DNA from 3 places in the Paenibacillus uliginis N3/975 genome. Region 1 is predicted to be linked to each of the others. Evidence: riboswitches for the same ligand, from Rfam matches in the RefSeq annotation. Region 1 holds a riboswitch; each other region holds the start of a gene.
The links. Region 1 has a riboswitch for ZMP and ZTP ahead of purT (phosphoribosylglycinamide formyltransferase 2). Riboswitches for the same ligand answer to the same signal wherever they lie in the genome.
Positions count from the first base shown of each region.

Region 2: linked by a shared signal. The riboswitch ahead of B9N86_RS11055 (bifunctional 5,10-methylenetetrahydrofolate dehydrogenase/5,10-methenyltetrahydrofolate cyclohydrolase) and the one ahead of purT (phosphoribosylglycinamide formyltransferase 2) in region 1 are both predicted to bind ZMP and ZTP.
Region 3: linked by a shared signal. The riboswitch ahead of rpiB (ribose 5-phosphate isomerase B) and the one ahead of purT (phosphoribosylglycinamide formyltransferase 2) in region 1 are both predicted to bind ZMP and ZTP.

Region 1 is NZ_LT840184.1:2,427,947-2,432,225, forward strand. It holds gene B9N86_RS11540 (MerR family transcriptional regulator) at 135-530, shown strand; gene B9N86_RS11545 (NADPH-dependent FMN reductase) at 523-1,077, shown strand; gene trxA (thioredoxin) at 1,107-1,418, shown strand; ZMP/ZTP riboswitch at 1,479-1,559, shown strand; gene purT (phosphoribosylglycinamide formyltransferase 2) at 1,684-2,844, shown strand; gene B9N86_RS11565 (histidine phosphatase family protein) at 3,042-3,623, shown strand; gene B9N86_RS11570 (fibronectin type III domain-containing protein) at 3,651-3,926, shown strand; gene B9N86_RS11575 (MerR family DNA-binding transcriptional regulator) at 3,915-4,279, opposite strand, start outside.
Region 2 is NZ_LT840184.1:2,325,237-2,329,515, forward strand. It holds gene B9N86_RS11035 (glycine-rich domain-containing protein) at 1-239, opposite strand, end outside; gene B9N86_RS11040 (Cof-type HAD-IIB family hydrolase) at 396-1,193, shown strand; gene B9N86_RS11045 (MmcQ/YjbR family DNA-binding protein) at 1,261-1,623, shown strand; gene B9N86_RS11050 (hypothetical protein) at 1,687-1,866, shown strand; ZMP/ZTP riboswitch at 1,924-2,001, shown strand; gene B9N86_RS11055 (bifunctional 5,10-methylenetetrahydrofolate dehydrogenase/5,10-methenyltetrahydrofolate cyclohydrolase) at 2,072-2,920, shown strand; gene B9N86_RS11060 (hypothetical protein) at 3,142-3,423, shown strand; gene B9N86_RS11065 (hypothetical protein) at 3,747-3,974, opposite strand; gene B9N86_RS11070 (Na+/H+ antiporter subunit A) at 4,229-4,279, shown strand, end outside.
Region 3 is NZ_LT840184.1:326,574-330,852, reverse strand. It holds gene B9N86_RS01470 (serine hydroxymethyltransferase) at 77-1,327, opposite strand; gene B9N86_RS01465 (TIGR01440 family protein) at 1,387-1,974, opposite strand; gene rpiB (ribose 5-phosphate isomerase B) at 2,083-2,538, opposite strand; ZMP/ZTP riboswitch at 2,681-2,762, opposite strand; gene B9N86_RS01455 (low molecular weight protein arginine phosphatase) at 2,883-3,461, opposite strand; gene B9N86_RS01450 (manganese efflux pump MntP) at 3,507-4,067, opposite strand; gene B9N86_RS01445 (L-threonylcarbamoyladenylate synthase) at 4,172-4,279, opposite strand, start outside.

The sequences.
Region 1 (4,279 bases):
CTATAATAAAAGAAAAAAGCTCAGATAATTAACTCTGAGCTTTTTTCTTTTATTAAATTCATGTTGACCCTGACATTAGTGTCATCGTTTATAATCAGATTAGACCCATACAATTACAATTGGAGGCATGACACTTGAGAATTGGAGAACTCGCCAATCGAACCGGAGTCAGCATCCGCTCTCTTCGTTATTATGAGCAGCAGGGATTGCTTGCTCCCAAACGGCATGATAACGGATATCGTGAATATTCCTCATTCATGATTGAACAAGTGCAGACTATTCAATTTTACTTGAAATTAGGTTTGACTACTGAACAAATCGCCGGCTTTCTGAATTGCGTGTTGATGAACAAAGAAGCATTTTGTAAAGAGGTTCTTCCGGTATATCAACAGAAACTGAAAGAAATTGATGATCAAATCAAGCAGCTTGAGAGCATAAAGTCAAATCTGGAGGAACGCATAAGTTCGATTATTGAAGAACATCCAGCCAGTGAAATCAATTCCTTGAAAGTGGGATGTAACAATGAATGAGCCAACGATTCACATTATAGGTATATCCGGAAGTCTCCGTAACGGTTCGTCTAATACGAATCTGTTACGTGCAGCTGCCACTTTGGCTCCTAAACATGTTAAGTTGACGATTTTCGATGGATTAGGTGATCTTCCGCATTTCAATCCCGAAATCGACGGAGAGGAAGTACCGGAAGCTGTGATCGATTTTCGGACACAACTTAAGGCCGCTGACAGCGTGTTAATTAGCACACCGGAATATGCAAGTGGTGTGCCAGGCGTTCTTAAGAACGCGATTGACTGGACGGTGTCATCGAGTGAGTTATATAACAAACCGACAGGTGTGCTGAGTGCCTCACCACATCCTTCAGGCGGTGAAAATGCTCATGCGTCACTTTTAATGACTCTGAATATGTTGAATGCACATATAGTCTCTGGGGGAACGATGTGTATTCCACAAATAAGTTTGAAAATGAATGCAGCGGGAGACATCACGGACAATGGTTTGGCAAAGGAAATAATAGCAGTGCTTCATGCTCTGGAAAAAGCTTTGAATACCGAGTTATAAACAATTTTATTTACAAAGGGGATAGCAGAATGCTTGAGACAATGACAAAAGAGAATTTTTCAGAACTCATCGACAAAGGTTTAACGCTGGTTGATTTTTGGGCGCCTTGGTGCGGACCTTGTAAAATGCAGCTTCCCATTGTGGAAGAGCTTTCCGTCGAACTACAAGATTCTATAGTCATCGGTAAAGTGAATGCAGATGAAGAGCCCGAGCTCTCTTCTAAGTATGGCGTGATGGGTCTTCCGACACTGATTCTATTTAAAAACGGCCAACCGGTGGAAAAACTGGTGGGCTTGCAGCGGAAAAATTCCATTATAGGCAAAATCCAAACTCACCAATAAAAGTACCCCTTCATGTTGCAAATAGGCGAAGATTTCAGTATGATTTACATGACAAATGAAATGCTTATGTGTGACTGGCGGAACATGGGGAACCATGAGGGAGCACATGAATGGCAGCGGCCGTACGCCTGGGCAGAGGTAAGGAGTTTCTTTCTCCTTGCCTCTTTTATTTTTGAGATAAGCAAGCTTAGACTTCGGGGTGAACTGCATCCTTATCTCGCAAGAATAAACTACCGCTATGAGCGGTAAAATGGGGGATATGCCAATGTTGCAAACTAAGAAAATAATGCTGCTCGGTTCGGGAGAACTAGGAAAGGAAGTTTTGATCGAAGCTCAGCGTCTGGGAGTTGAGACGGTAGCGGTTGATCGTTACGCTCATGCACCTGCCATGCAGGTAGCCCACCGTCATTATGTGATCGATATGCTGGATGGTGAGCGGTTGCGGGAAATTATCGAACAGGAAAAACCGGATCTTATTGTACCCGAGATTGAAGCATTAGCGACTTCAGAGCTTTTAAAACTGGAGGAAGAAGGCCATCGGGTCATTCCAACAGCCCGCGCTGCGAAGCTGACGATGGATCGGGAAGGGATTAGACGTCTTGCATCAGAGAAACTGGGCCTGCCAACAGCCGGTTATAAATTTGCTGACACGTATGATCAGTTTGTTCAAGCGGTAAAGGAGATGGGGTATCCTTGCGTTATCAAACCTCTGATGAGTTCTTCAGGAAAAGGACAAAGTGTTTGCCGTGAAGAGAAGGACATTGAACAGTGCTGGAACGTAGCAATGGAAGGTGGCCGGGTTCAGAACGGGCGGGTTATTATTGAGGAGTTCATCTGCTTTGAGTCTGAAATCACACTGCTCACGGTTCGTTCCGTAAACGGAACAAGCTTCTGCGCACCAATCGGACATATTCAAGAAAACGGGGATTACATTGAGTCCTGGCAGCCGCATGATATGACAGAGGATCAGATTAAAGAAGCTAAGCATATTGCTGGAGCCATAACAGACGAACTAGGCGGATATGGTCTGTTTGGTGTTGAACTCTTTTTAACGGAGGATAAAGTTTATTTCAGCGAAGTTTCTCCGCGGCCGCATGATACTGGACTAGTGACACTCGTAACGCAAAATCTTTCTGAATTTGCATTACACGTCCGTGCGATCCTCGGTTATCCAATCCCTGAAATTGTACTTATGACGCCGGGAGCCAGCCGTCCATTGAAAGCAAGCCTTGAACTCGAACACTATTGTATTACCGGTGTGGAGAAGGCATTATCGGTCCCGAACACGCAGGTTCGTGTATTTGGCAAGCCGGTTACAAAGGCAGGTCGGAGAATGGCGGTCGCTTTATCAACGTCCGATTCGGTTGAAAATGCACGGAAACAGGCGAAATTGGCACTTGATGAGCTTGCTGTTGTAGAATCTTAACTATACGTGGTTTTTTGAAAAGTATCGGAGTTCGTTTCTCTTGACGGTGTCATTAAATGAAATGCTATGGTTGAGATAGAGCTGTGTGAGTGTTGTAGTCTCCGACACTTGCACAGCTCTTTTAAGACTTTACAATCTCTTCAACTAACAAGTATATTAAGTTATTATTACTTAAAAAATTGGGGGATGGGTGAACAATGAAAACATATCTGTATTTTGTTCGTCATGGAATTGCTCCATTTTCTTTGGAACTTGAGCGCTCGGGAGGTGCGAGCTTGAACGATCAAGGGAAATCTGATGCTAAAAGAGTAGCAGAGCTGTTAAGAGATGAAGGAATTGATGTGATCGTCTCCAGTTCGTATAACAGGGCAAGAGAAACAGTAGCTCCACTTGCTGAACTGCTACAGAAAGAGATCATTTTGTATAACGAGCTTATTGAAAGACCAATTGGTACTTTGAATGAAGCTGTATCCGATGAGGAGCTGTTAATAGGAATTGAACAATCTTTTATCGATATAGATTATTGCATGCCCGAAGGGGAGACAACGCGACAGACGCAGGATTGGGCTATACCGATCATTATGCAACTGCTCTCGGAATATAAAGGCAAGAAAATCGCGCTTGGTACCCACGGAAATATAATGACGATCATATTGAATTATTTCGATTCTAATTATGGCTTTGAATTTTGGAAGGGGACAAGCAAACCTGATATTTATAAATTGGAATTCCAAGATAATCACCTGAGCCATGTTCAGCGGTTGTGGAGTCCCGCATAAAGCAAACAATTATTAAGGGACCCTATTTTGCAATGGCCTACGGTGGACTCCATGACGATCATGTGGGAAACATCTGAGCCGGCATCCTCCAGAGTAGATGTTCTGTTAGCAGAGAGAATCCATAGTGGATATCAAGGTAATTACAAAAAACCGGAGCAAGTGATCACAACCGTCTCTAATGAAGGGCATTCAAAAATTCACCAGCTCACAGTGAACGGCCTTGAAGCAGGGACGGTTTATTTTTACCAAATACATTCAGGTAACGGACAAAGTGTGCGACTACATCTGGTATTAATCAATTAAATCTAACAATCGGCATAAACGGTATAAATAGTACCCGCCGCGAAGTTGTTCTTGGTTTATGTTGTTCAGGTACGCCAGCGAATCTTGAGCGATTTTTTTCGCATGCTCCAGATCGTTATGATCCATTGCCCCGATCGCTTGTTTAAGCCCCACTAAGTCATATGTATAGACAGCCGGCCGCAAGGTGCGAAGCAGGATGATTTTACGAATTTGAGATTGATTAAATATTCGGTACCTATTTCGTGAATCTCGTGAAGAAGTGATAAGTCCGATCTTTTCCCAGTATCGGATTGTTGAACTTGGGATGTTCGTCGCAGCAGAGACCTCCCCGATGGTCATCCATTCTTTGCTTC
Region 2 (4,279 bases), 100 kb from region 1:
TGTCTTAATGCATCTTTGAAGCTTGCAGGAATCGATTGTTTCAGTTTGTTAGCCAGATCTACCGCTGGGCTGTCTACTCTGACCAGATCAGGTGGTGGAGGAGCATTCCGCAACCTACGGGTAATATTTAACCTTGAGCGGGATCGTACTTCTTTCAGACTTTTACGTAAAAACAGGCTGATCGAAGCCAAGCTGAACACGACCATGATAATGAGAATTATAATAAGACCTTTGCTCATATCGTTATGTCCTTTCTTAAGGGCTTTAGTGCATTATCACAAATTTATACATTTTATGCAAAACGTTTTGAAAAATGGTTAGCATGTTTCCTTGACCTGAAATGCTTTTCATGAATTATGCTTGATAGGTGACTCAAATATGAGGAGGAAATAAATATGGACAAAAAACTAGTTTTTTTTGATATAGACGGGACTCTATTGGACTATGATAAAAAGGTGCCCTTGTCAACAAAGGAAGCGATTCATGAATTAAAGGCAAACGGACATGAGGTTGCAATTGCGACGGGGCGGCCTCCGTTTCTGTTTAAGGAGCTACGGGAAGAGCTAGGTATCGATTCTTATGTCAGCTTAAACGGTCAGTATGTTGTTTATAAAGGAAACCTGGTTTACAGCAATCCGATCCCGCCTGAGGTTCTTCATTCACTTAATGAATATGCTGTAAGCTTGGATCAACCGATCATTTATACCAGTGAAGAAAATACGAAAATGAACATGACTTACCATAAGCGCGTTGAAGCCAGCTATGCCCCACATAAATTACCTATACCGGAATGTGATCCCGACTACTATTTGGGCAGACATATTTATCAGGCGGCTCTCTTTTGTACTAAAGAGGAAGAGACATCATATATCGTGAAATTCGATGATCTGCTCCGGCTTGTGCGGTGGGATGAAGTGGGCGTTGACGTAATTCCGAACGGAGGCTCCAAAGCAGCTGGAATCGAGAAGTTTATTCAGCATCTCGGTTATAAGCGAGAAGAGGTTATTGCTTTCGGAGACAATCTGAACGATCTGGAAATGCTGCAATTCGTCGGCCATGGTGTGGCAATGGGAAACGCGGACTCCGTAGTCAAGGAAGTAGCCAGATATGTAACAAAGGATGTCGATCAGGACGGCATTATGCATGGACTCCGGCAGCTCGGTTTACTGTCCGTTGACAGCGCCGTAGTATAGCTAGGTTTTCTGGATCCTTTGTACATGTTATATTTAGGTAAAATGAAGGATGAAGGAGAGAAATCTCGTGCACAGCCATCTAATAACATACTGTTTAGCCAAAAAAGGAGCTGCAGAAGACTACCCATTCGGTCCATCTCCGCTCGTCATGAAGGTCGGGGGTAAAATGTTTGCACTGATCTCCAAACCTGAAGAGAACGGGTTTACCCATATAGCATTAAAGTGTGATCCGGAAATCGCTGAGAATCTTCGGGAACAGCATGCTGCCGTTCAGCCCGGCTATCATTTGAACAAGAAACATTGGAACACTATCATCTGTGACGGCTCCTTAACGAATTCAGATATGCAGGATATGATTGATCACTCCTACGAGCTGGTTTTTAAAAGTCTTCCAAAATCTATGCGAGATTCGATTAGTGCGGTGATTTAAACAAGGGTATCGCATTGGTATATGATATATGGATTCGATTTAAGAAGCGAGGAGCCATTCATAATGCTTAAAGGTTGGAAATTTTCTGTGCTGGGTATCGTTATCGTTGGAATTGCCGCAGCGGTTGTGCCACAGTTCGGACTGATTGACTATGGAAGATCTGTTTCTTTGTTCATTTTGTTCGTTTTGTTTGTAGCGGCGCTGGAAATTATGGAACGGCTTGGCAAACGAAAAAAAGGTTAAAAATTCATCTACAATTAAAGGTGCGCCCCTCAGCAAAACGTGATATATTAAGAAAAAGTCACTATGTGTAACTGGCGTAACATGGAATACCATGAGGGAGCACATAGATAACAGCCGTACGCCTGGGCAGAGGTAAGGAGATTCCATAGGATCTCCTTACCTCTTTGTGTTTCTATAAACATAAATTGTCGAAAGGGCTGATCACATGAGCAAGGAAACGTTGATTTTGGATGGCAATCAAGTGGCGAACAGCATTAAAGAAGCATTGAAAGAGCGTGTGAAAAGATTGGTTCAGGAAGGGACAACACCTTGCCTGGCGACGGTCTTGGTCGGAGATGACCCTGCTTCGGAAACGTATGTCCGTATGAAGGGCAACGCATGCAAGAGGCTGGGGATTGACTCCAAGCGTGTGGTATTGGATCAGATGACTTCTACTGAACAGTTAATCCATGTAATAAATGAGCTGAATAACGACCCTTCTGTGCACGGGATTTTGCTGCAGCATCCTGTGCCGCATCACATTGATGAGCGGGCCGCGTTTGAAGCGATTTCGATTGAAAAAGACGTAGATGGTGTAACAATGCTCGGTTTTGCTCAAAATGCGTTTGGTCAGGCTCTATTTCCTTCCTGCACGCCTGCAGCGATTATGGCAATTATGGATGCTTACCACATTCCGATTGAAGGAAAGCATGCGGTTGTCGTTGGGAGAAGTCCGATCCTCGGCAAACCGGTATCTATGATGCTTCTGAACCGGAATGCAACGGTAACAATTTGCCATTCCAGAACACAAAATTTGGATCACCTGGTGTCACAAGGTGATATCGTGGTGGCAGCGGTCGGAAAACCGAACTTCATACAGGGAGATTGGATTAAACCGGGTGCTGTAATTATGGATGCCGGTTATAACGAAGGAAATATCGGAGATTGCGATTATGAAGCTTGCTTCCCGCATGCAAGTGCAATTACCCCAGTTCCGGGCGGAGTAGGACCTGTTACGATTGCAACACTGCTGAAACATACGGTTGATGCCGCTGAAAGATCGATGAAAGCATAAGTTTGAGCGCAAGTTGAGAGGGCAGTCCCAAAAGTGATTTTTAATTAATATCAGGGACAGTACGATTCGTACGCGTAGCGTCTTCAGTTAATCATTTTATGCTCTGCCCCGGTGTCTGAAATTTGTTATGCATGCGTTTACTATGATATTATGCACCTGACGATGGTTGAGGCTTGATTTTTGTATCATTATTCTCGAACTAACTTATAAGGAGGGTGAATATGGAGTGGTTAGCTGTACAACCCTATTATAAGATTCAAAGGGAAGTTGGAAGTACGGAACAAGTGATGTATGAGGATCATCGGACGTTATATTTGTATCGCGATAAGATCGTAACACATTATCGTGAATTTCCCGTCGCAGATGTGTTTGACCTATCTTTCCGTCAGATGGGGGATGTAGGGGGTTTTTTATACCTGCACACGAAGCTTGGAGTTTATTCTTATACTGTAAAGGAAGACCCATCCGGATTCATTGGAGCCTTTAAAAGTTTAAAACAATGAATAGTAAAGTGATAAAAATCGTCAGCGCATAGCTGGCGTTTTTTTTATCTTACGGGGTCTGTAAAGATCGCACGGTCCAGTAAATAACTGGACTAATGTCGGGAATGAAGACTTGGCTCAAGCAGGTTCCCAGAATATGCCTGTTTTTATAAACTGATAACACCAAAATGAATTGCAAGAATTTGCAAGGTAATTGTTGTCAGGAGGATTTGCATTGGGATGAAGGGGATGTCATATCCGAGATTCGCCGTATATTCCTATTCGGCAGCTTTTCTCTGGACGGCTGCATATTTCTCCCTCGGTATGTTTGTGTTCGGGGATAATTAGTCAGCCGAACGTTGAATTATACGGATATATTCACGTGGACGAAAGGATTGGGTTCCTATATCCGTTTCCAATGTGTTGATTGTGTTTATATTATACTTGGGACTGTGTGGTGCATACTTTGGTTCCGGGTAGTGTAAACGGTTGACATGCCAGTCCAGCACAGCGGCCCCCAGCACAAGTAAAGCGAACAAAATACAGCATACTGTAATCTTTCGGACGATCATTCTAATCACTCCTCACTTAAGAGTGATGCCCACTTAGTGTATTTTCATTCACAATACCTTTGACAAAAGTATTATTCATAGGCTATACTGATTCACAGTTTGAGATGTGTTTATTTTTGAGTTAATAACTACATATGGAAATAACCGGAGGAGCCTGCCAACAGCAGGCTCTTTTTGTGTTTTTTTGGTCTTACGAATTTTTGATTGGTAATACTGAGAAAAGATTAACATATTGGGGTTAAGGAGGAATCAACTTGTCGCTGCTTCATGTCGCCATTATGGCACCTATTATTTTTGCCGTTCTG
Region 3 (4,279 bases), 2.1 Mb from region 1:
ACCAAAAGCCCCGTCTTCTACGAAGACGGGGCCCGAAGAGCGCCTTACATTACCTCACCTAACCAAGTTGCATTGATTAGTATTTCAATTGCGGATACAGCGGATATTTCTCTGTCAATTCAGCTACCATACGACCAGCTTTTGCGAGTGTTGCCTCGTCCTTCGGCTGACGGAGGACCATAGCTATAATTTTGCCGATCGTAGCCATAGCTTCCTCATCCATGCCACGGGAAGTCACAGCTGGGGTACCGATCCGGATACCGCTTGTTACAAACGGACTTGTAGGGTCAAATGGAATCGCGTTTTTGTTCACGGTAATACCGATAGAATCTAGCACTTTCTCAGCATCTTTACCGGAAATGTCCAAATTACGGGTATCCACCAGCATCAGGTGGTTATCGGTTCCGCCGGATACGATGTTAAGCCCTTCAGAAATCAGTGTGTCCGCAAGTACTTTGGCGTTCTTCACTACTTTTTCAGCATGCTCCTTGAAGGATGGGTCCAACGCTTCACCCAGCGCAACTGCTTTGGATGCAATGACGTGCATAAGTGGTCCGCCTTGGGTGCCCGGGAATACCGCCTTGTCGATAGCTGCAGCCCATGGCTGTTTGCACAGAATCAAGCCGCCGCGCGGTCCGCGCAGTGTTTTGTGAGTTGTTGTGGTAACGAAATGTGCGTGAGGTACAGGGTTCGGATGCAATCCTGTAGCAACAAGCCCTGCGATATGAGCCATATCAACCATGAACAAGGCACCCACGTCATTTGCAATGGAAGCCAGTGCTTCAAAGTCGATGGTTCGCGGATAAGCGCTTGCGCCGGCAACAATCATACGCGGACGATGTTTGAAGGCTGCTTTACGCACTTCGTTATAATCGATTAGGAAGGTATCTTCCTGCACACCATATGCCACAAAGTTATACAGAAGGCCGGATGCATTGACAGGACTACCGTGCGTCAAGTGCCCACCATGTGCCAGGTTCATACCGAGTACCGTATCGCCCGGCTTCAACGCAGCCAAATAAACAGCCATGTTCGCCTGTGCACCGGAGTGAGGCTGGACGTTAGCGTGCTCAGCACCGAACAACTGCTTCGCACGGTCACGTGCCAGATCCTCTACAATATCAACGCGCTCGCAGCCGCCATAGTAGCGTTTGCCTGGATAGCCTTCTGCATATTTATTCGTCAGCACTGATCCCATCGCTTCCATAACAGCTTCACTAACAATGTTCTCCGAAGCGATAAGTTCAATGTTACTGCGTTGGCGCTTCAGTTCCAAATCCATCGCTTCCAGTACTGCCGGGTCACTCTTGCGCAAATGTTCCATCATATTCGTATCCTCCCTAAATTAAAAAATAATATATGGTTAATCATCAATCACAACTACGTCTAATCACATGCCGCCCTATCAATCTCCTGCTCCATCCGATATACAGCCCGCTCTCCACCGATCAATTTCGGTCTCGTCAATGCCGCTGTCACACGAGCTTTCCCGATATACCGAATACTCGGTCGAAATGGTACCGCAACACGGCGCAGATGCATGCCGATCATCGTCTCACCAATATCGATACCCGCATGAGCGGAGATGCTCTCAGCCAGACACGGATCATCGAAGCTCCGGTAAGCGGCAGACGCCATAGATCCTCCCGCTTTAGGAACGGGTACTGCAGCTACTTCCGTCAGTCCCAATCGCTCGAGTAGTTTCCGTTCCACAACAAGCGCACGGTTCAGGTGCTCGCAGCACTGGTAAGCCGTATCGAAACCGAACTCAGCCTGTACCTCTGCGATTCCGTTCAGCACCTGTTGCGCGGTCTCCAGCACACCGCCGGTACCAATCCGGCGGCCGGTGATTTCACTTGTGCTGGTCCCGACGACCAGCACCTTGCCTGCCCTGAGACCTGCAGCCTCAGCCAATTCCCGCATAATCGTTACCGTTTGTTCTCTCAAAGCATGGTCAACCGGGTAATCTGTCATGTGTTTCAGCCCTCCTTGGATGCGATAGTCTGAAAGCCAACTGCCTGATGTCTTAGTTACTTAAGTTACTTAGGTTACTTAGTTACCGTTCATCCCTGCAGTACGAGCTTATCCCTTCAGATAGCGTTCCTCAATGGCCTTGATTTTGTTCACCCTGCCAACATGCCGCTCACCTTGACTGAAATCTGTCGTCAGCCAAGCTGTAACGATTTCTGCTGCAAGGCCGGGGCCCACCACTCGTTCACCAAGTGCCAGCACGTTGCTATCATTGTGCTCGCGGGTAGCTTTTGCCGAAAATACATCATGTGTCAGCGCACAGCGAATTCCTGGAACCTTATTCGCCGCAATGCTCATGCCGATTCCCGTTCCGCAGATCAGAATTCCACGGTCAGCTTCTCCGGATACGACCTTTTCACATACCGGAAGCGCAAAGTCAGGATAATCTACCGAGTCGGAACAGCCGCAGCCCAAGTCCTCGACCTCATGCCCGAGATTCCGAATGACCTCCGTAATTTCCTCTTTCAAACGAATACCTGCATGATCCGTGCCCAATGCGATTTTCATATGAAAAACCTCCTCGTATGTTTCATCTTTTGTGTCGGCACTTTTGCAAAATGCTCGTACAACAACTTGTTTCATTATAACCCAAATTGTTAGCAAAAGACGAAAAAAAGAGCAGTCCGCGCACGTGTATCGTGCACCAATTGCTCTTTGCCCAGGCGACCGGCCGTATGTTCCGGTGCTCCATCGTGGTTTCATCCACTTCGTCGCCAGTTACACCGGAATCCGTGTTTTTCCCCTTCATCTTAAAACATACGGAAAAGAAAAGCAACGAATATTTATTCATAATTATGATCGGTAAATGACTTCAACTATAACGGGAACTGTACAGCCGCAAATCACGTTACTTACTCTCTCTCCAGCTTGTCCAGCAATCGGAACAGCGCTGAACGGATTTCTGCCGCAGTTTCCTCATACTCTTCCAGCGAACCTCCGAACGGATCGGAAATATCAAAACTCGGAATACGCTGACGCAGCTCGATTAACCGAACCTTGTCTTTCTCCTGAAGCTCAATGCCAAGGGATCTCATCATCTCCATGGATGCCAGCAGACTGTCCTGCTCCTGCAGATCCGTAAGCACCTGCACATCATTCTCGACGTATTCTTTTAGCGTATGAACCTTGTCCGCCGCATAAGGAAACTGACGAATCGCATACTGCTTATGGGATAACGTCAATGTCAGAATCAGATCTGCCCACTCGACAAGATCCATACTCAGTGGCTTAGAGGACATACCGTCCTTAATCTGCTGATCGCGGAGTACTGCTTCAGCATGACGTGAGATTGGCATTCCTTCTGCAGCCGAAACACCTGCGGAACGAACTTCAAGCGGAATCCCTCTCCCCTTGGCGAGCTTGCGCAGCATACCTTCAGCCATAGGACTGCGACAGGTGTTGCCGGTGCAGACGAACAATATGTTTTTCACGGTCTCCACCTCCCCGAAAGTGTATCTTTTACTGCCGTCATTGTATCAAAATATAAACATCAAACCAAATGCCAGCAAAATGACACCGCCGGTCATTTCTCCATATTCACCGAGTCTGCTACCCGCCTTCCGGCCGAGCATCAGTCCGAAAATCGACATTAAGCCTCCGATCACGCCGAAAGAAGTTACAATGATCGCCGTATCATTCACGAACATGCCAAGCGAAACCCCTACCGAAAAAGAGTCGATACTGACACTAAGCGAAAACAGAAGCATTCCGAGCAGCGTGGTGTGATTCACCGGCCGACCTTCCTCTTTGCGAAAAGAGTTCCAGATCATATGTCCCCCCAGCAGCACAAGCAGGCCTCCTGCAGCGAGCCCCGTAACTTGTCCGAGCAAAACGCCAACATAACGACCAGCAAACAAACCGAGCAGCGGCATCAGCGTGTGGAATAAGGCGATCAGCAGGCTGATGATCAGGACATGTTTCAGGCGGATGCCTCTCATTCCAACACCGATACCGAGTGAAAATGCATCCAAGCCCAGCGCCACGGCCATAATCAGGATCGTCGCGAGTTGCCCTAACTGGACAGACGTTTCCAACATGCCTTTTTCCCCCAAGTCCCTATGGTCTTGTACACCATATGCGGACAAGGGGGGAATGATGCCTAAAACCCTTGTGGACGGATTCATGCCTGTGTCGCGCTCGCCTAATCTGAGGCAAGCCCATCATCGGACGCAAATATAATATGATGACCCGCCGCCTTCAGCAGCCGGTTCATCACCGCGGCGCCAAGACCTTTATCCGGGCAGGATTC